2 regions of the Parabacteroides sp. Y3-G-102 genome follow, and region 2 is predicted to be linked to the other one. Evidence: riboswitches for the same ligand, from Rfam matches in the RefSeq annotation. Region 2 holds a riboswitch; the other holds the start of a gene.
What was found. Region 2 has a riboswitch for cobalamin ahead of NBH16_RS17400 (Ig-like domain-containing protein). Riboswitches for the same ligand answer to the same signal wherever they lie in the genome.

Region 1: another riboswitch for cobalamin. It lies ahead of NBH16_RS16910 (TonB-dependent receptor plug domain-containing protein); the one in region 2 lies ahead of NBH16_RS17400 (Ig-like domain-containing protein).

The regions. Positions count from the first base shown of each region.
Region 1 covers NZ_JAMOKU010000037.1:4,745-14,789, reverse strand. The annotation lists gene NBH16_RS16930 (NAD(P)/FAD-dependent oxidoreductase) at 1-994, shown strand, start outside; gene NBH16_RS16925 (FAD-binding and (Fe-S)-binding domain-containing protein) at 1,095-3,866, opposite strand; gene NBH16_RS16920 (ABC transporter substrate-binding protein) at 3,930-5,048, opposite strand; gene NBH16_RS16915 (DUF5074 domain-containing protein) at 5,048-6,412, opposite strand; gene NBH16_RS16910 (TonB-dependent receptor plug domain-containing protein) at 6,433-8,436, opposite strand; cobalamin riboswitch at 8,475-8,679, opposite strand; gene NBH16_RS16905 (putative transporter) at 8,789-10,045, opposite strand, start outside.
Region 2 covers NZ_JAMOKU010000039.1:10,571-20,615, forward strand. The annotation lists gene NBH16_RS17390 (DUF5074 domain-containing protein) at 1-2,416, shown strand, start outside; gene NBH16_RS17395 (PHP domain-containing protein) at 2,565-3,608, shown strand; cobalamin riboswitch at 3,947-4,150, shown strand; gene NBH16_RS17400 (Ig-like domain-containing protein) at 4,351-6,018, shown strand; gene NBH16_RS17405 (Ig-like domain-containing protein) at 6,033-10,045, shown strand, end outside.

The DNA of each region.
Region 1 (10,045 bases), on a different contig from region 2:
TCCCGTATGGAATCAAGTAACGACCAAAAGTAACGGAAAGATTCCATACGACTTTTTAGTACTGACCCCGGGATTACAATGTAACTGGGAAAAAGTAGAGGGCATTACCCACGACACCTTGGGACAAGGAAACGCAAACTCTATTTACGATTTCGAAGGAGCCCAAAAGACATGGAAAGCTCTTCAAGAATTCGCTAAAAAAGGAGGCAAAGGTATTTATACCGATACCTATACAAAACATAAATGTGGTGGCGCTCCCAAAAAGATCTGTTTATTATCCGAGCATTACGCAAGGAAACAAGGGACTCGCGACAAACTGCAATTGAATTATTTTACCGCATCGAAGGAGCTATACGATATCCCGTATTTCACACCTCGCTTGCTAGAAATATATAATGAACGTAACATACCTATTAACTTGAATGTACGTGTAAAAGGTGTAGACACATCCGCGAAGCAAGTACATTTTGAGAAGATAGAGACAAAAGGCGAAGAAAAGATCGTAACGCCGTTCGTAGAGGATTACGATTTCTTACACTTCACCCCGCCTATGTCCGCTCCTGATTTCGTTCGTGATGCCGGATTAGGTTGGACAGAAGGTAAATTGGCCGCGGACGCATGGGTAATGGTCGATAAAGAGACCTTGGTACATAAGAAATACCAGAACATCGTTTCTCTGGGTGATGTAGCCGGTATCCCGACCAGTAAAACATCTGCCGCTATCCGTAAGCAAGTACCTATCGCCGCCAAGAACCTGATCGCGCTCATGGAAGGCAAAGAGCCGACCGAGAAATACAACGGTTATGCCGCTTGCCCGATCGTCACGGATTACGGTCATGTGTTGCTTTGTGAGTTTGACTACGAAAAGAAACCAGACATTTCATTCCCATTCTCGATGATCGATACATCAAAAGAGCAATGGCTTGCTTGGATCTTAAAGGTATATATTTTAAAACCGATGTATTTCAACGGAATGCTTAACGGTTACGCATAATATGAATAAAAAAAATCTATGAAATAAAACTCCCTATAATTTCGAATGCCAAACTACAAAGCCCCGGGTTTCAGTTGTACGAAACCGGGGTTTTTGATTTTTAACGAGTAGCCTTTTCCACTAAATAGACGATCGATTTATAGGATATCCCACTATTCATCGTCAAACCGATCTCGCACGTACGGCTATTGCTATATCCTTCCGTCGCCCCATGCAAGTTCGGTTTCAAGTAATGAAGACCGGAAGCGTTTAGTTCCGGATAGAAGAAACCACGATCGCCCGCCCAACCGCAACAAGTAACTTGAGCGGGAGAGACCACCCGGTTCGCGCATAAGCCCGCCAGTTCCACCAGCTTGTCTTGTACTCCCATCTTCGTTGTACTACAAGTAGAGTGTACCGCTACCGTAACCGGCAACTTAGTAAAGTTCAGACGATCACGCATAAAGTCATAGATAAACTCCACAGGTTCATATAATCGTAAACGTTTATCCAAGGTTTCCCTCATATGCAGCAAGCAAGGGCTCATGTCACACAAAATAGGCAAGCGGCCGTTATCGCTCGCCCGCAAAAGAGCCTCATTCAATTCCTCCGCCTTCTGCGCCGCTTGCTTCCGGAACCCTTTACTGCTAAAAGCCATGCCGCAACAAAGCTTACTTAGATTCTCAGGATAACGAATCGTAAAGTCCGCTCTTGTCAATAAAGCGATTATTTGTTCCGTTACACTTACAAAATCCACATCTTCATAATCAGCTGAAGCTCCCATCGTACGGGTAATACAAGACGGGAAATAAACCATTTCCATCCCATTCTCTACACCCGTCAGTTCCTTGAACTTTGACGCGCCAGAAGGTGTATGCCGAGTCCAAAGCGGGAATTTATGAGCGGAAGCCCTAAACAAGAAAGAGGCAAATCTCTCGAATGCGTTATACCCCACCAGCTTTGAAAGCACATGGGGCAGCTTAAGCAAAGGACGAAGCATACCCGTTACGGTTCCCATATTCCCGGCGATGCCCGAAGCGATAGCATTCGCCAAGACACCATTCTCTTTCCACCGTAACTCTTTGATCAATAAACCGGTATTAATGCCAACCGGACATGCCGTAGCACATAGGCCATCGGTAGCGCAGGTAGCGTTACCTTTATAGTTAAAGGCTTTCTTGAGTTCTTTATATCGCTTAGAGTTTGTTTCCCCCTGTTCCGCCAAAGCCGATAATTCCCTATAGATCACGATACGTTGCCGGGGTGTCAATGTCACATGCCTTGACGGACATTGTATCTCACAAAAACCACACTCGATGCATTTATCGATCAGCTCATTCGCCAACGGTATTTGCTTTAAGTTCTTTATAAACACATCCGGGTCCCGATTTAAAAGGACACCCGGATTTAATATATTTTCCGGGTCAAAGAGCCTTTTGATCTTCCACATCAACTCATAAATCTCCTCACCCCATTCATCTTTAACAAATGGAGCCATATTTCGTCCCGTGCCATGCTCCGCTTTCAAGCTACCGTCGTAGTAAAGTACCACATCTACAAGGCTACGCATAAAAGAAGCGTAATGATCGATACCTTCCTGTGCGTTTATATCCGGAAAAATCGTGAAATGAACGTTTCCATCCAATAAATGTCCCCACATCACCGCATTTCCGTATCCATAATCCGACAAGACCCCACGCACTTGTTCCAAAGCCTCTCCTAAAACCTCTTCCCGGAAAGCAATATCTTCAATAATAGATACCGTCCCCCGTGGCCGTCTTCCCGCAGCGGAAGTAAATAAACCGTTTCGTACCCGCCAATAAGTAGCGTAAAGCTTCGGATCGGTCGTAAATGATACCGGATATAAGGTCTGTATATCTGCTAGCCGCTCCTCTATATCCCGGAATTGGATTTGAAGTTCTTCTTCCGAATTAGAAGACGTGTCGATCAGCAACGCTACCGCATCCTCGGGTAAAGAATGTAATATCTCCGGCATCCCCGGTTCATCCTCTACCGCATGTAAGGCGTTTCTATCCATCAACTCGGCGGCGGACACTTTGCATTGGCGTAACGGGGCTATGGCTCTGCACGCCTCCATCAAAGAGGGGAAATAAATCAAGGCGGAAGCTTTTAAAGCCTCATCGGGGACTGTCTCGAAAGTAACCGAAGAAATAAACCCTAAGGTTCCTTCCGAGCCAACCATTAAATGCATGAGTATATCGTATGGATCGGTATAATCCAAGAAAGAGTTCATTCCATAACCGCATGTATTCTTCAACTCATATTTAGATAGAATCCGGTCTTCCATGTCCGGATTCAACAAGATCTCCAAACGGAAATTCATCAACTTCTCCAATAAGCCTATATGCGTTTGCATGAAATCCCTGCGACTCGCTAACGAAGAAGTATCCAAAAAGGCTCCATCCGCAAAGATAATCTCCATATCCCGGACCGTATTATAGGAGTTATGGATAATACCATAGCTAGAACCACTCGAGTTATTCGCTACGATCCCGCCGATACGTGCGGATTTGATGGAGGCAGGGCTAGGCCCTAGCTTACGGCCATAAGGTTTCAACCAGCGGTTCGCCTCTTCTCCAGTTATACCACAAGGGAATTTAGCCAAACTCCCATCTCCTGAAATCTTAACCTTTCCATAGTCAGGACTGATTTCCATCAATACAGAATCTGTAATAGTCTGGCCGGATAAAGAGGTCCCCCCAGCTTTAAAGGTTACAGATTTACCAGTCTTCTCACATTCAGCAAGAACACGTTTTACATCTTGCTCACGACTCACGATTTCAACTCGTTTGGGATTCAACCTGTAAATCCCGGCATCTGTTCCCTTCGCTAATGTAGTTAAAGCATCAGCATATACCTTTTTTATCTTCATAGTCTAATACCTTTATTTGTCTAGAAACGACATTTCAACAAAGATATGAAACCTTTAAGACAATCAGGGCATTTCTCTAAAATAACGGGGAGAATACCCGAATACTAGCTCCGGATGGAAAATCCAGATTAAATCTTTCAATAAATATTCCGGATGTATAGGGAATTCCTCGTAATAAGGAACTGCACCTGTATTACAGGTATAAATCCGTTTTTTTTTAAAAGCGTCGAAATTCTCGTAAGGAGTATATTCGGAGCGTAAATCGTTATAGGTCATCTCAGAAGACTGATTATATTTAACAAGCCAAATATCCGCATGGATCGCTTTATCAAACACGGTCTCAAACGCTAAGGGGGTACTTCCGGCACCCGGTAAATCCTTAAACATATAATCAGCTCCGGCGTCCTCGATAAGATGAGCCATATAACTATCTCCGGATGGTACATACCACGAAGAGCCGAACTTTTTCTCCGACAAAACAGTAGGACGATTATCTATATTTGCGGTTAAGTCCTTTAGAGACAAATAGGCTTGCTCTGTTTCTTTAAATATAGAATCGGCCATCTCTTCCTTTCCGAATAGCAAACCATAAAAGCGAATCCACTCCGTACGCCCCAAAGGAAATGCCTCCATATAGTCGGCTCCTTCGATAATGGGTATCCCTATCTTCTCGACAGGCCCATAACTACTGTTCTGGAATGGGGAAGCTATCACGAGTTCCGCGCCGATCTCTATCATTTTCTCTATATTCGGAGAGGTAGCCTCACCTAAATCAGCGATTCTTCCGGCCTGTATACCCTCTTGTATGGCAGGAGTATCCATATAACGAGGCTCACAAACGCCTATAACCTTATCGGTTTCGTGCAGTTGATCAATAATAGCCGCATGGACAGAAGTATAAATCACAATATCTTTTACCGGGACCTTCACGATCGTCCCTTTGGGTAATCCGCCGGGAACCGACTTTGTCCGGTCTACCAATAAATAGCGTTGAAGCAGACGGGTGCTATCCCACGGATCACGAACTTCCACCATTATATAGGTATCAAAGCGCTGAACCGTGAAACCTTGGGCATATTGAATACTATCAGAGGAAAGAGCTTCCTTGGAAGAAGTTTGCTTTCCGGATGGCGTACATGCCACCATCCAGAAAGCGAACCCTAAGAGAATCAGTAATCGCATTAGATATTATCTTTTTGAGCGAGGACTACTTTCATGGGATTTAAACCGGCCTCAAACTTCTTGAACAATTTACCGTCACCTCCGAAACAATAGATATCGCCATTATTCTTATAATCAGACTCTGCGACATAGACATTTCCACCCACGGCACTGATTGAATAAGGGGATTGTATTGAGGTTCCATCTGTAATAAAGCTCGTTCCCGCAGATTGGCTCTTTGTATCAAATGTTAAAAATGCAGGGCTAGACATTCCCCATTGCGCATAGAACAGAAATAGCTTGCCATCCTCATAGGCCATCTCCGTTGCGTTTGGACAATTCGTAAGGGAAGTAACCTCATAAGTCTCCGTATTTATCTTTTGTACCGTATTGGGTATATCCGCATAGTTACCCATAGAAACCACATATACATTTCCTTGCTCATCCGCCTGTATCCGTGTGGGATTCAATACTACATCCAACTTCTTTATCTCTGTAAAAGTAGACAGATCAACCACTGATACCGTTTTATCATACCCAACCTCGGTACTGTAATCCATACCTCCGGAGTTTGAGACAAACAATTTATTAGAAGATACCGCCAATTGTTCCGGATTCCGTCCGACCTTTACTTTCGCCTCAACCTCCAAGGATGCGGTATCCAAACGAGCGACATATCCATTATAATAGCTAATATAGACTTTTCCACCCTCTGATACCATATAACGGGGCTGCCCCTCTGTCTTGACTTGCTTAATGGATTTTGCCTTCAGATCTGTCACTTCTATCGTAGACTCTCCATATACCGCGATATACATCTTATCGCCATACACGATCATATCCTGTGCCGTATCTCCCAGCCCCCTGCCATTTTGAGCCAAGAAATAATCGGGGACAACCTCATCCTTTTCTATGTCGTACATATATAAAGAAGAGTTGTTATTTCCCATATTGCCCGAATTCAAGAAATATAAAGCCATGAAAGAACTATCCTTCACAAAATCAATAACTCTTACGGAAGCATAAACAGAAGACTCACCTTCCGCATTTGCGGCTATAACTAATAAATAGCCTATATTTACGACATCCGTAATAGCATATGAATGTGTTCCAACTTCTACCTCCGCAATTTTCATATCTTTAGCGGTTCCATCAGAGGAACCATAAATCACGTACTTTGTTACATTGTCAACAGAAGACGGAGCTGTCCAATTTAAGGTTCCGCTAACTTTTAAAGCTTCCGGATTCTCATCCGTAAAACTGACATTAGTTACAGATACATTTGGTATGTTCAGTGAAGGCTCATTGTCATCATCACAGCTGACAAACGAGAAAGACATCAATGCACACAAGGCAGAGACACAAACTAAATTCTTCTTTTTCATTACTTTACTTTTATAGTTTACTAATAGGATAAACAAATACTTAAACGCCAAGAACGGCCCGGCATGGGATAATACTGAATAACATCATAATTCACGTTCGCAAGATTTAACAATTCACCTTGCAAACGCAAACCGAAATATCGAAAACGAAAATCTCGATTTATAGAAATACTCTGTTCTATATAAGAATCAATCCTGTTCCGATCTATATTTTGCGGCAATGCATAACGATCACCAACCGCAGTCAGTATATAAGAGACATTTACCCATGGATTTTCCAAGGTTACGGAAACCGTGCCAGAATGACGAGGTGTATAAGGAATCTGATCCTTATAATTCTTAGCTTCCGGATCTGTCACATCAACCGCGTATTGAAAAGAATAAGTGGAAGCCAAAAGCAAGCTCATTCGTAAGGGCAATCGGAATTGTGTAGATAAATTTACATCTACCCCTTTAATATCCACTTCGCCCATATTCATCATCTTCCAAACATACATGGTAGGTAAAGCCACGATCTTATCTTTCACCGTATTATAATATCCATCCGCCGAAATACTGAAATGCCGCAGCCAATCCCCACAGGAAGAACTCCATGTTACCCCTACATTATATTGGGAAGTTTCTTCCGGTTTCAAATTTGTATTTCCCATACGGAGGTAATACAAGTCCGTAAATGTAGGAACCCGGAATATATCTTTGTAAGAGGCACGTATCCGCAAAGTACTTTCCGAGAATGGCCGCCAAGACAAACTTACAGCCGGGGATAAACGCCTCTTATCATCCGGTTTTTCCCCTTGCTCCACTTTATCAGTGATATATGTTCCCAATAAACTAGCGGTAGCCGTGAATCGACTGTTCTTATATTGCACCGCTAGTACTGATTGAGAGGCCATTCGCTTTGGATTAGGGCCGTTCACAAAATTATTGTCCAGCATAGAGCGAGTTAAATCCGTAGTCAACGTCGCCGATACATACTTTATAGGAGTATACAGCAAACCTACAGAGCCATAATACTCATTCTGTGTATTCAAATCGACTTGTTCGCCCGCAGCATATTTATCATTTATATCTAAATAACGAGTAAAAGCATAATTATACTTAGCCATGGCCCGTAGCGTAAATTTCTCATTAAGAACATTCTTATACCCCGATTGCACGAAAAAGTTATTATCCCATAATCGTTCAGAAGTGTTCTTGTTATATAAATTAACAGAACCGGGAAGCCCCCGCTCCGAATCAAAATAGTACGCCTTAAAGGAAAGTTCGCCTCCCCTTCCAAAATCGCCGAATAGATTACCTTCCAAATGGAAAGAATGGATATCGCTATTTCTTCGCTTCTCTCTCGTTTCCAATTCCCCATTAATTAATGTATAGGGATATTGTCCATCCGCACGCACGAAATCACCATGTAAGGATGCGCTCCAACGCTTTCCTAATTTTTGATCATAATGCAGCACAGGATTAAAAAGCCCGAAGGAACCTCCCTTAACCTTAAGATAAGTATGAAACGATTTGTCTTTAAACGTGGGCTTTCCGGTTTGTATATTCAAGGCGCCTGCCGAAGCATACACCCTTGCCGTTTGGAAAATGTCATCCGACTGCCCGATTGACAAGGAAACCATCTCCACATTATCCAACGAGAAACGGCTGATATCGACTTGCCCGCTTTGCGCGTCCGTAATCGTCACCCCATCGTAACTGACGGCGGTATGCTTCGCCCCCAAGCTACGTACCGAGACCGTTTTCAATCCTCCGATCCCCCCATAATCCTGTACCGTAACTCCCGAGAAGCGTTTCACGGCCTCGGATAGGTCTTGTACTCCCAAGCGATCGATTCCCGCCCGGTCCATAATTTGCAAAGGCGTACCTTCACGGGTGACCGACGGACGTACCTTCTCCACCACTTCCACCCCGGAAAGCTCGTGATAGGCCGTCGTATCGATCTGTTGACCGTAAGCGACACCCAAAGAGAATAACCATGCGCTAAAAACGCATAGGCATCTTATAAGATATAAATCTCGCATAGCAACATTTAGATTTACCAACGTCTTCACCCGAAACGTCGCATAACAAAATCATGGCAGGTTTTCTGGCTCGTCCACCCTCTGTCGGCTACCTTCCCGCCTATCCGATAGGCAGTGGCAACAAGATTTGCCGGGGCTCCAAGGACTTACAGCTACGGGTACAGCTCCGGACTCGCACCGGATTCCCTTTTACTGATTATTATCGGAATCGATAACATCTACACCTTGATTGGCCGCAAAGATACATGTTTACTTTTTGATTAGCAACAAAAAAGCCCCCCGGCGAATCACTTCGGCGGAAGGCTAGGGAGTTTACACTTTTCTAAACATTACTAACAACAAAATATTTATTCTATGTATAAAAGAATAATATCATTAACTGTGCGGTCAACACACGCAAAAACATGGTCAATGGATAAACCGTCGCATATCCAACCGCCGGCGCATCATTTCCTGCCGCCATATTGGAATAGGCTAACGCAGGAGGATCGGTCGTACTTCCCGCAATCAATCCCATCAACGTAAAATAATTCAGTTTATAAAAATACCTTCCCACACAACCGATAATCAGTAGAGGCAATAACGTTATTATAAAACCATAACCGATCCAAGCTACACCACCCTTATTGACTATCGTATCGACAAAACCTTCACCCGCACTCAATCCCACGCAGGCGAGAAACAACGTGATTCCTAATTCCCTCAATAGTAAATTAGAACTTTGCGTGGTATAAGTAACCAATTTATAACGATAACCGAACCGGCTTATCAATATCGCAACGATCAACGGACCTCCCGCTAATCCTAATTTCACCGGTTGAGGAATACCCGGAAAACTAATAGGAAGACTTCCCACGATAATACCCAAAACTATACCAACAAAAATAGTCACCAAATTAGGTTCATTCAAGCGTTTCATTGAATTACCCAGCGTCTCGGCAACTTTCTCCACCGCCAATTCACTACCGACCACTGTCACCCGGTCGCCTATTTGCAAGACCAGATTAGGAGTAGCTACCAACTCCAGCCCCGCACGATTGATCCGAGTCACGTTAATTCCATGTAAACGGCGTAACTGCAAAGCCCCTAATTGCTTACCGTTGATTTCAGACCGGGTAACCAAAATACGCCGGCTGATAAACTGGCTTTCCGCCGGAATCCATTGCTTACGATCCATCTGTATTTCTTGACCGATAAAAGTCTTTATCGCCTCCACGTCATGCTCTGCGGTAATAACAAAAATCTTATCATCCCCATTCAATACCGTGTTCCCCGCCACGATCTCTATCCGATTCGTATCGTTACGTAAAATACGGGAAATAACAAATTCACGGTGTTCCAACAATTTAGATAGCTCACTTACGCTACGACCAAAAATCGCCGGATTCTTCACCACCAAAGAGATAGGTACAGCCTCTCCTCCCGATTCCGTATCCGTCTCTTCTTCCAATTGTTCCGTCTCCTTCGCAAAAGAGATACGGAAAACATAACGGATAAAAATCATCGACAAGATAATGCCGATCACACCTAACGGATAGGCAACCGCATATCCTAAAGCGATCGTTTCATCCGAGATCCCCGTCATATCTGAATAAGCCTGTTGAGCAGC
Region 2 (10,045 bases):
GAAGGACACTTGTCTTGTAAATGTTTCTCTTTCAGTCCAAAGTTTGACTTTAGATGTCGAGAGTGATACGACCCGTGTACAGCGTGATGGTACACTCCAGTTAAAAGTTAAATTACATCCTGAAGGAGCGGTTCTACCTGAATTGCTTTGGAACTCCTCGAACACAAAGGTCGCTCATGTGAATAATAAGGGATTGGTTACGGCTTTTGCGGATGGACTAGCTGTTATTAAGGTTATGAGTGCAGATTCATCCAAAATGGATAGCTGTGTTATCAAGGTTCTAGCCAATATTCAATCCGTGAGTTTACCGGAATCAATATCCCTAAATACGAATTCGAATGGAAAGCAACATACTTATACATTGAAACCTACGTTTATACCTGCTAAGCCTACAAATACGGTTGTTAGTTGGAAATCTTCGAATGAGGATATTGTCACGGTTTCAGAGAAAGGCTTAATTACGGCTATTAAAGCAGGTGAAGCTACCATTACGGTGACTACGGAGGATGGATCGAAAACTGCGGAATGTAAAGTGAATTGTGTACAATGGCCGGATGCGGTTAAATTGGATTTGACATTTGTTTCTATGAAACCGGGTAACACGCAGCAATTGACGATAACGACAACACCAGATTCGATAGGTGCCGTACCAATGAAGTATGTTTCTGATACGCCGGATGTTGTTACGGTTGATAAGAATGGTGTATTGACCGCAAAAAAATATGGTGAGGCAATCATTACGGTGTCTCCGTTAAGTGGTGCGGATGTAAAAGCGACTTGTAAAGTTGCGGTTGAGATTCCTGTAACGAGCATCCAATTGGATAAAGATACGATTTGCCAGAAACCGAACACTTTCGCTCAATTGACCGCAACTATTAATCCGGGGGATGCTACATTCCAAGAACTGACATGGAAGTCTACCAGTATGAGCCCCGTGCGCGTGTCTAGCGATGGCAAGGTTTCTTTCGTTCGTCCGGGTAAATCAAATGTCGTCGTTACTTCAAAATACGGAGGAATAACCGATACTTGCGTAATAATCGTTGATTCAATCCATGTGGAATCTTTTGAATTAAAACAGCATGAGATGACAATCGATATCTCGAAGTCTGGTCGCTTAGAATGGATTTATGCGCCTGATGACGCATCTCAGACAATGCCCGATATAACGGCCGCTGATGAAGATATATTATATATTTATTATGATGGACGTATTCGTGGAGAAAAGGCGGGCTCTACTTGGGTCTATGCGAATATGGAAAATGGCAAGTTTGTCGATTCTTGTTTAGTCCATGTCGTATGTGATATAGATACTGTAACGTTGAATAAGAATCAAGCTACGATAGAACTAGGTCGTACGATAACGTTAACTCCGACAGTTAAAGTAAAACCAACCGTAGAGAATCCGGAAGAAGTGGATCAAACAGTTTATTGGAAAAGTGATAATAAGGAGATCGCTACCGTTGTGGACGGTGTAGTGACCGCTATTTCAGGAGGTTCTACTCGCATTTGGGTATATACGAATTACGGAGATATTCCTGCCTATTGTGATGTCACGGTAGTTCCGGTTACGGAGGCTCCTTCCTCTTCAGTTACAGGGGTTTCTTTAAATGCTTCTTCTTTGTCTTTAGATAAGGGCGAGACGGCTGTTTTAGCTGCGATTGTCACTCCTTCAAATGCGGAAAATAAATCCGTGTCATGGAGTAGCTCGGATATTACTGTTGCTTCTGTAGCCGACGATGGTACGGTTACCGCCGGAATTGCCGGTGTCGTTACGATAACCGTAACAACGGATGACGGTGGTTATACGGCCACTTGCGAGGTTACGGTAACCGACCCAGACTTGGATAAACCTGTGGTTGAGGCCGCTGATTCCACGGCTACGCTGACCTTCCCGAAAGTGCCAGAGGCTACCTTCTATGAGGTCTCCGTATACAAATATGTGAATGAGGTTCCCGTATTGTTTGGTGTTTACACGATGGATGCGGACGGGAATATCCTCACCAGCTTGCGAAGCGATCTGCGTTTAGGTACTCCGGATAAGATCGCTATATCCTTGCGGGATTTGGATGAAGATTCTGATTATATCGTGAAAATTACGGCTGTTAAAGAGAAAGACGGAAAGAAAGAGGTGGTAGGCACATTCTATAGTGAACCGTTCTCTACCTCTTCCGGGACGGTCAGCAATGAGACGATAGGTGCGGGTGAGGCCCGTATCTATTATTACGCCGGCTATCTGCATTTGAATAATCTGGAAGGCTATCGTTGCTATATCGTAGGATTCAACGGTACGGTATTGGATGCTTTTGAGGTGACCGATTTGAATGAGAGCCGTTTGATGAGTTTTTCCAAAGGATCTTATATCATCACTGCCATCAATGGCAATGATCGGATAACGAGGAAGTTCGTAATCAAGTAATATCGAAACAAGGTGAAGGAGAGTCAAAAGGCTCTCCTTCCTATCGTTATAACAATGTGATATGAATGACATTTTAAATTAATTAGCTTATGAGAAAATTTTGTTGTTTATTTCTATCTTAGTACCCCGTTATTGAGCAATTTTAAGCATGAAAAGATTCATAGTTCCCGCATTGCCGGACGAAACCTCTGAGGAAGAGGATGTTTACGAGCTAACGCATATCGATCACTTGTTTATAAGAGACCGGATCGAGATTCCGGGATTCAGTAATTACGAGACGTTAAAATGTGACTTTCATACCCATACGGTATTCTCCGACGGCTTGGTATGGCCCGATGCCCGGATATATGAGGCTTGGCAGGAGGGATTGGATGCGATAGCGATTACTGACCATATCGAGCACCGGATCAACAAGGTTATTTTGAAAGGAGATTTAAACGAATCTTACAAAATCGCTAAAAAAGCTGCTGACGACATGGACTTTATCGTGATTCCCGGAGCGGAAATAACACGTTCCAAGCCCTTGGGACACCTAAACGCCTTGTTTGTACAAGATGTCAATCTTATGGAGAAAGAAAATCCTGTGGAATCTATTGCCGAGGCAAAAAGGCAAGGGGCATTTATTGTGTGGAATCATCCCGGCTGGCCGAATCATAAGGCCACTTTATATCCCATACATGAAAAACTGATTCAAGAGAACATGATCGATGGTATAGAAGTCATGTCTTACAAGGACTTTTACCCGATTGCATTAGAATGGTGTTCCGGTTTTAAGAAAGCGTTTATGGCAAGTAGCGACGCTCATTGTGTTCTTTCCGGGATATACAGGAAAGGACTACGTCCCCTGACGCTGGTATTCTCGGAAGAAAGAAGTGAGAAAAGGATACGGGAGGCATTGTTCGCCGGTCGTACGGCCGCGTTATTCGATGGGAAAATCGCGGGAGAAGAAAAATACTTGGCCCCATTGGTCAAGGCCTGTATCCGGGTTAAGCGAATGAGGAATACGTGTTTGGAGGTAACCAATATATCTGATATTCCTTTCATTATATATTGCGAAAACAATTTATACCTGCTCCCGGAAAGAAAAACGATTATAATGATGAATCCTAAGGAAAATAGTTGGATAATGAAAAACTGTTTTATCGGCAGGAATAAGAACCTATCGATTTATTTCGATGATTTTTCGGTATGAGTCAATTTTCATCCAGCTCAGAGACCGGGCCCTAATGCGGCATATTACGTCTCTACAACTAGATATAAATTTCTCGGAAGGGCTAAACTTTTCGATCCGTAATTTCTCTAGTGCTTCCGACAATCCTCTGGCGGTAGCACGCTCATCGATCTCCCCTGTTTTCATCCGAACTGATCATGTGGGTATCTATATTAAATCGGATTACTATTGATAGTAACCGCATTTTTTATGGATAGTAGTCGGTATTTCCCTCGTCCTTATTTTTTAATTTATACAATATGCAGTATAGTCAAAAAAAAGCATTTAATAATATTGTGTATATTTTGAATTGTTTTTTATAAATTTGCTGCCGTATTGGTTCGCCTACTTTATTCAGGGTACGGCGATTAAAAGGGAATCAGGTGAGAAACCTGGACAGTCCCGCTGCTGTAAGCTCCAAAAAAGCTTTAGACATCAACTCATTGCCACTGTTTCCGGAAGGAACGGGAAGGAAGTTCTAAAGTGGAGTAAGTCAGAAGACCTGCCAATGCCGGATAACCGCCGCGATTTTACGCTACCGGGGTTTAGCGTAGGATTCAAAAAGGGGAAATATACGAAGTGAATATTGCTTTACATGAAGGATTGATCGGGTGAATCGTGACTTAGTACCTCCCGGACTATGGAAATATTCATGATTATTTGATCTTTCTTTTATATTCCCTCTTGATCGTTTTTTGGAGTTTTACATTTAATATAAAAGCTTATGAGAAAAATTCTATCTCTTTTCTTTGTAATGGCTTTGTGTGTAGTAGGTCTTTCGGCGCAAGGATTGGTTCAAGGGCAACCACATCCCTCGGCTCCGAATGTGCTGGCGAAAACAAAGTCCCAGTTAAGGGCTGACGCCAGCTTTTCTTTTGACGACATCCAGTTTTGGGTAGGAAGCGGCAGCAAGAGAGCCGCTTTAGTGATCGAATGGCATGATGGGAATCGACCGGATGCTATGGTTTGGGGATATCGCTGGGATGGCGAGGCTACCGGACACGATATGATCGTGGCGATAGCGAAGGCCGATCAGAAACTTCTTTTATTAACCCAATATACGGGTTGGATGGGTTATACGATCGATGGTATTGGATATGGGGATAATCTGGACGTCCGATATGATTTGGATGTGGCCAAGAATGAACCGAATAATGCTTTCAAATTTGAACCTCCCATTACGAATCCTTTGTTGGGGCAGACTGGTTTTCCTGAAAATCCGGCGGGGGACGTAGCGGCGGCTATTCGACAAGGCGTACAAACCGGGGTTATCTATCACCCGATAAATGCGGAAAGATATGGATATCCATCTTATGACTATGACCATTGGAGTTGTAGCAATGGCATTCATTGGCAAGCCGGTTGGTATTATGGTTATTGGAGTTATTTTGTGAGAAGTAGTCAAACCTCGAATTTTAGTTATTCAGGTTTAGGTGCTACAAGCCGTGTATTGACGGATGGTTGTTGGGATGCGTGGAGTTGGAATGGAAATATGAATACATCAGAAGGAACTCAGCCCGGAGATGTCTTTGTCGCAGCGACAATACCCTCTGGAGGTGGAGGGGATGAACCCGAGATCCCGGTGATACACGTAACATCCATTTCTCTCAATAAGTCTTCTTTGCGTTTACAAGCAGGAGCAAATGCAATCCTTGCAGCTAGTATCTCTCCTGTAAACGCTGATAATAAGCAGGTTACTTGGAGTAGTTCCGATACAGGTATAGCAACGGTAGAAGATGGGGTCGTAACAGGTGCCAAGCCCGGTGTGGTGAAAATAACAGCCCGATCGGTAGATGGCGGATATACCGCTGTTTGCGAGGTGACGGTAACGGAGACGGTTACTCCTGAGATCGATTTTGAAGGGACCGGGGCGGTTATCTCATTCCCTAAAGTGGAGGAAGCCACCTCCTATGAGGTTCGTGTCTACAGATATGAGAATGGAAGTTATAAAAAGATAGGCACTTACGTAGCGGATGCGGAAGGCAATATCATTACTGAACTACTGACGAAAGGCTTACGGGCTACTTCCGGCACTATATCCGTCCCACTGAAGAACCTAGGGAGGGATGACGCTTATCGGATAGAGATCCAAGTCATGAATGGCTTGGACGTGATCGATACCTATATGGTAGAAAAATCTTCTGATCCGGTGAGCAATGAGACTATGGCTCCCGTTATCCCAAAGGTTTCCTATCAGAATGGAGCGTTGCGCTTTGAGCATTTAGCCGGATATCAAATCTATTTAATGCAGATAAACGGGAAAATGTTGGAACGTTTTGTGATTCAAGTTCGGGAGGAACTTCATCCAATATCTCTTCCATCCGGGAATTATCTACTGATAGGCGAAAAGGATGGCGATAAAAAGACATTTAAAATTCATATTACTCAATAATTAAATTTATTAACATGAGACGAACACTTTACTTAAGTATGGTCTGTTTGCTATCGGCTCTGTTGGTAGTAGGCCAAACCGGTTCGCGGGATCTGAATCCGATAGAGAAACAGAAATTGCAATTACCTGAATTACCCGGTTCGCAGGCACGAGCCTCGATGCTTCGATCCAATGAAAGCGTGGATTACACGAAAGGTACCTTTATCGTAAACGAAGATTGGTACGGGCACCAAAACAGTTCGGTGAACTTCCTGTCGGATGATGGGACTTGGACATATAACGCGTTCCAAAGAGAGAATCCGGGACATGAATTGGGATGTACGAGCCAGTTCGGTACGATTTATGGGGATTTGTTGTATATCGTGTCCAAGCAATCAAAAGATGGTGCGGCATCTGTAGAGGGAAGTCGCTTAGCGGTAATTGACGCGAAAACGATGCAAGTGAAGAAGGAATTTCAGACGATCAACAGCGCAGGAGCTGATGGACGTTCTTTTTTAGGAGTGGATCTGACGAAAGGTTATATCGGAACGAGTAATGGTATTTATGTTTTTCATACAGGATACGATGAAAAGACCGGAAAATATGATGAAAACCAGATGTCTATCGAGGCCAGCGCAATCGGAGGAACGACGGGAATTTCTTCCAGCGATTTGTATCATTCACAGATTGGAACCATGATCCGTGTTGGAAAATATGTATTTGCGGTACATCAAACGAAAGGATTGTTGGTGATCGATCCGAAAGAAGATAAAGTTATCAATATGATATTGAAGCCCGAGGAGGATAGTAATCATGGCTTGGGCTCTATCGTGCTTTCTAAAGATGGTAATTTATGGGCTAGCGTGACATTCGAGTTAACTGGTACCGGAGCGACAATGCCTTATATGTGGAAAGTGAATCCATATACGTTAACAACGCAAAAGGTAGATATACCAACAACGGATGGTATTGAGGAGATTCCCAACTCTTGGTATGCATGGACCGCCGATGGTTTCTGTGCCAGTACGAAAGAGAATAAGATCTATTGGAAAGGACAAGGCTCCGGTAGTTGGTTCACGGGATATAAGATTTTCTGTTATGACATAGATAAGGATTCTTTTTATCAAGTATTCGACTTTACAAAGCTAGATAAAGGAGATTGGCGTCTTTATGGTACGGGATTCCGTATTGATCCGGTGGATGATAATATGTATTGTTTCCTTTATCATGAATTCTTAAACCCGGAACATGAATTAGCGGTAATTAAAACAGACGGAAGAGGGGATACGAACGGAACAATGGTAGGTCGCTATCCTTATGAGAAAGTGAATTATTGGTTCCCTGCTTTGCCTGTGTTCCCGGATAACATGGCTCCGACAATCACAGACGGTTTACCTAGCGAAATTACGTTTTCCGCTGAAAATACGAAGTATAGTAAATCAATGGATGAGATTATAGAAGATGGTGATAATATGATTTCAGCGGTTGTTACTACGATTGTGAATCCGAATCCGGAACTAATTAGTGCGGAGGTGATAAATAACACGTTGACTATTGCTCCGATCGTGGAGAGTATCCAAGAAGTGAAAGAAATTCAACTTAATTTTGAGTTTAACTCAAATGGTAAGATCGTAAATAAACAAGTTGTCGTAAAGTTGACAACTTCAACAGTAGCTCCTTTTGAGTTTAATGAAAAAGAGGTGACACTGGAAGGAAAAGAAAAAACTTTAACATTGGCTGTTACAGGATTAGCGGAAGAGACAATAGAATGGAGTAGTTCTCATCCTGAAATTGTGAGGGTTTCGGAAGATGGTACTGTCATTGGTGTCACTTATGGTACTGCGATAATTACAGCGAAGAGTAAGATACGCCCGACACTTTCTGCGAAATGTTCTGTTACTGTCAAGCGTCCAGCAATGACATTAAAGGAATCTTCTGTAGAATTATATGTTGGAGAAACAAAAGAAAGAGTGCTGACTCCTGTAGATAATAGAATAGAATTAGGAGAAAAGATAGAGTGGACTTCATCCGATGAAAATATCGTAACGGTGGAAGGAACGGCATATTATGCGAATGTTACTGCTCATTCTGCTGGTGTCGCTGAAATTATTGCGACAATTAAATCGGAAATAACCGGAGAAACTTTGTCTGTAACTAAACGTAAGGTAACGGTAGAAACATTTATACCTGTCGAAAAAATAGAATTGCGATTCGCATCTTCAGGAGAGTTGCTGCCAGAAGATGTCATAACGATGAACCTGAATGACAAGCTACAGCTTTCCGCTATTGTTAGGCCGGACAATGCCAGTTCGAAGGATTTGAAATGGTCTTCTAGTGATGAAACTGTTTTTTCTGTTAGTAATGCAGGAGTGATACAAGCAAAGGGTAGTGGTGAAGTGACTATTACTGTTTCAGCTGCGGGTAGTGATGCTTTAGCTTCGTGTCAACTTTCTTGTTCGTTTGAGTATGAAGGTGCGGCCTTTAAAAATAAGACTGTAAAATATAATTATAATGATGGTGCCGGAGAGTGGTTTTTGGAAATTCCTGTTGTTTTTAAACCAGCTAAGCCTGATTATATTGATATTATAGATGCTAGAGTTGAAGGAGATTTAGCGGATCGTTGGGGATTTGACAGTTTTGACGGTGAGAATTTAGTTTTGAACTGTTATGATGATACTCAAGGGACAGGAACACTTATAGCGACAGTCCAGGACTCGCAGACAGGGGAAACGAGTGAAATCTCTTGTCTTCTGTGTAGTGCAAATGATTTAACTAAGTTCGAATTGGAAAAAAGTTCATTGTTTATGAAAACCGATGAAACTTTTCAGTTAAAACCTCAAATAGAGTGGGGAGACGTAGAACCTGTAAAAGTCTTATATGTTTCATCGGATGAAACGATAGCTTCTGTTGATGATGGAGGATTGGTTACGGCCCATAAAGAAGGGAAAGCAAATATTGAAGTATATCTTGAAAATGGTTTGGCTTCTACAGAATGTCAGATAACTGTTGCAAAAGTTGCTGCTGCCAGATTAACAATTCTTGTACCAGATAGAATTGTGAAAGTGGGACAAAATGAAAGGTTTCAGTTCACCGCAAAAGTTTATCCTGATGATGTTAGTTTCTCTTCGGTAAAATGGAGTGGTTCTACTTATATTGATGAAAATGGTTTATTTCAATGTCGCAATATGTCTAAGCATACAATCATAGCAACATCGGAAGATGGTCAAGCGTCTGACACGTGTATGGTTTATGTACAAGGAGAAATACCTCTAGAATCCTTTAGTGTAGAACCTAAAGATATATTATGGGATATAAATGATGGACAGGTTTATGATTTGCGCTCTAAATTTAAATTTAATTATTATCCAATGAATTCGTCTTGCGCTTCTAGTACAATGCTTCCTGAAGTGGTTATCGAAGATGAGGATATTATTACTTATGTAAAACCGGATCCCTCAGGATTGAACGGAGGTTATAAACCATCAAAGGTTGGGACAACAGGAGTTGTGTTTGAGGCGATAGATGGCGGTTTTAAAGATTCTGTTCAAATCCATGTGACTGATAAGAGCTTAGGGGTTTGGGGTGTGACTTTAGAGTCTTCTCAAAGAGTAGCGGCTATTGGTGAGCATTTCACTTTATCTTATGAAGTACAAACTGATCCAACAAAGCCGGATGTGGAAAAAAGTGTGACATGGACTAGCAGTGATGAAAATGTTGCGACAGTTAATTCTAAAACAGGAGAGATCCAAGCATTAGCTGACGGTGAAACGGCAATTCGAGTGAAGACTGATACTGGTGGGTTTGTTGCGACGTGCACATTGTCAGTGGGAAAGGGTATTATAAAAGTGACAGGTGTTTCTTTAAATCAAGATCGGCTGGAGTTGCTAATAGGGCGTTCTGCTCAATTAATAGCGACAGTTCTTCCGGAAAATGCTAAAACAAAAACTGTAAACTGGTCAAGTGATAATCGATTGGTTGCGGAAGTCGATGAAGATGGCAATGTTTCCGCATATGAGGAAGGAACTGCTACGATCACGGTAACAACCCT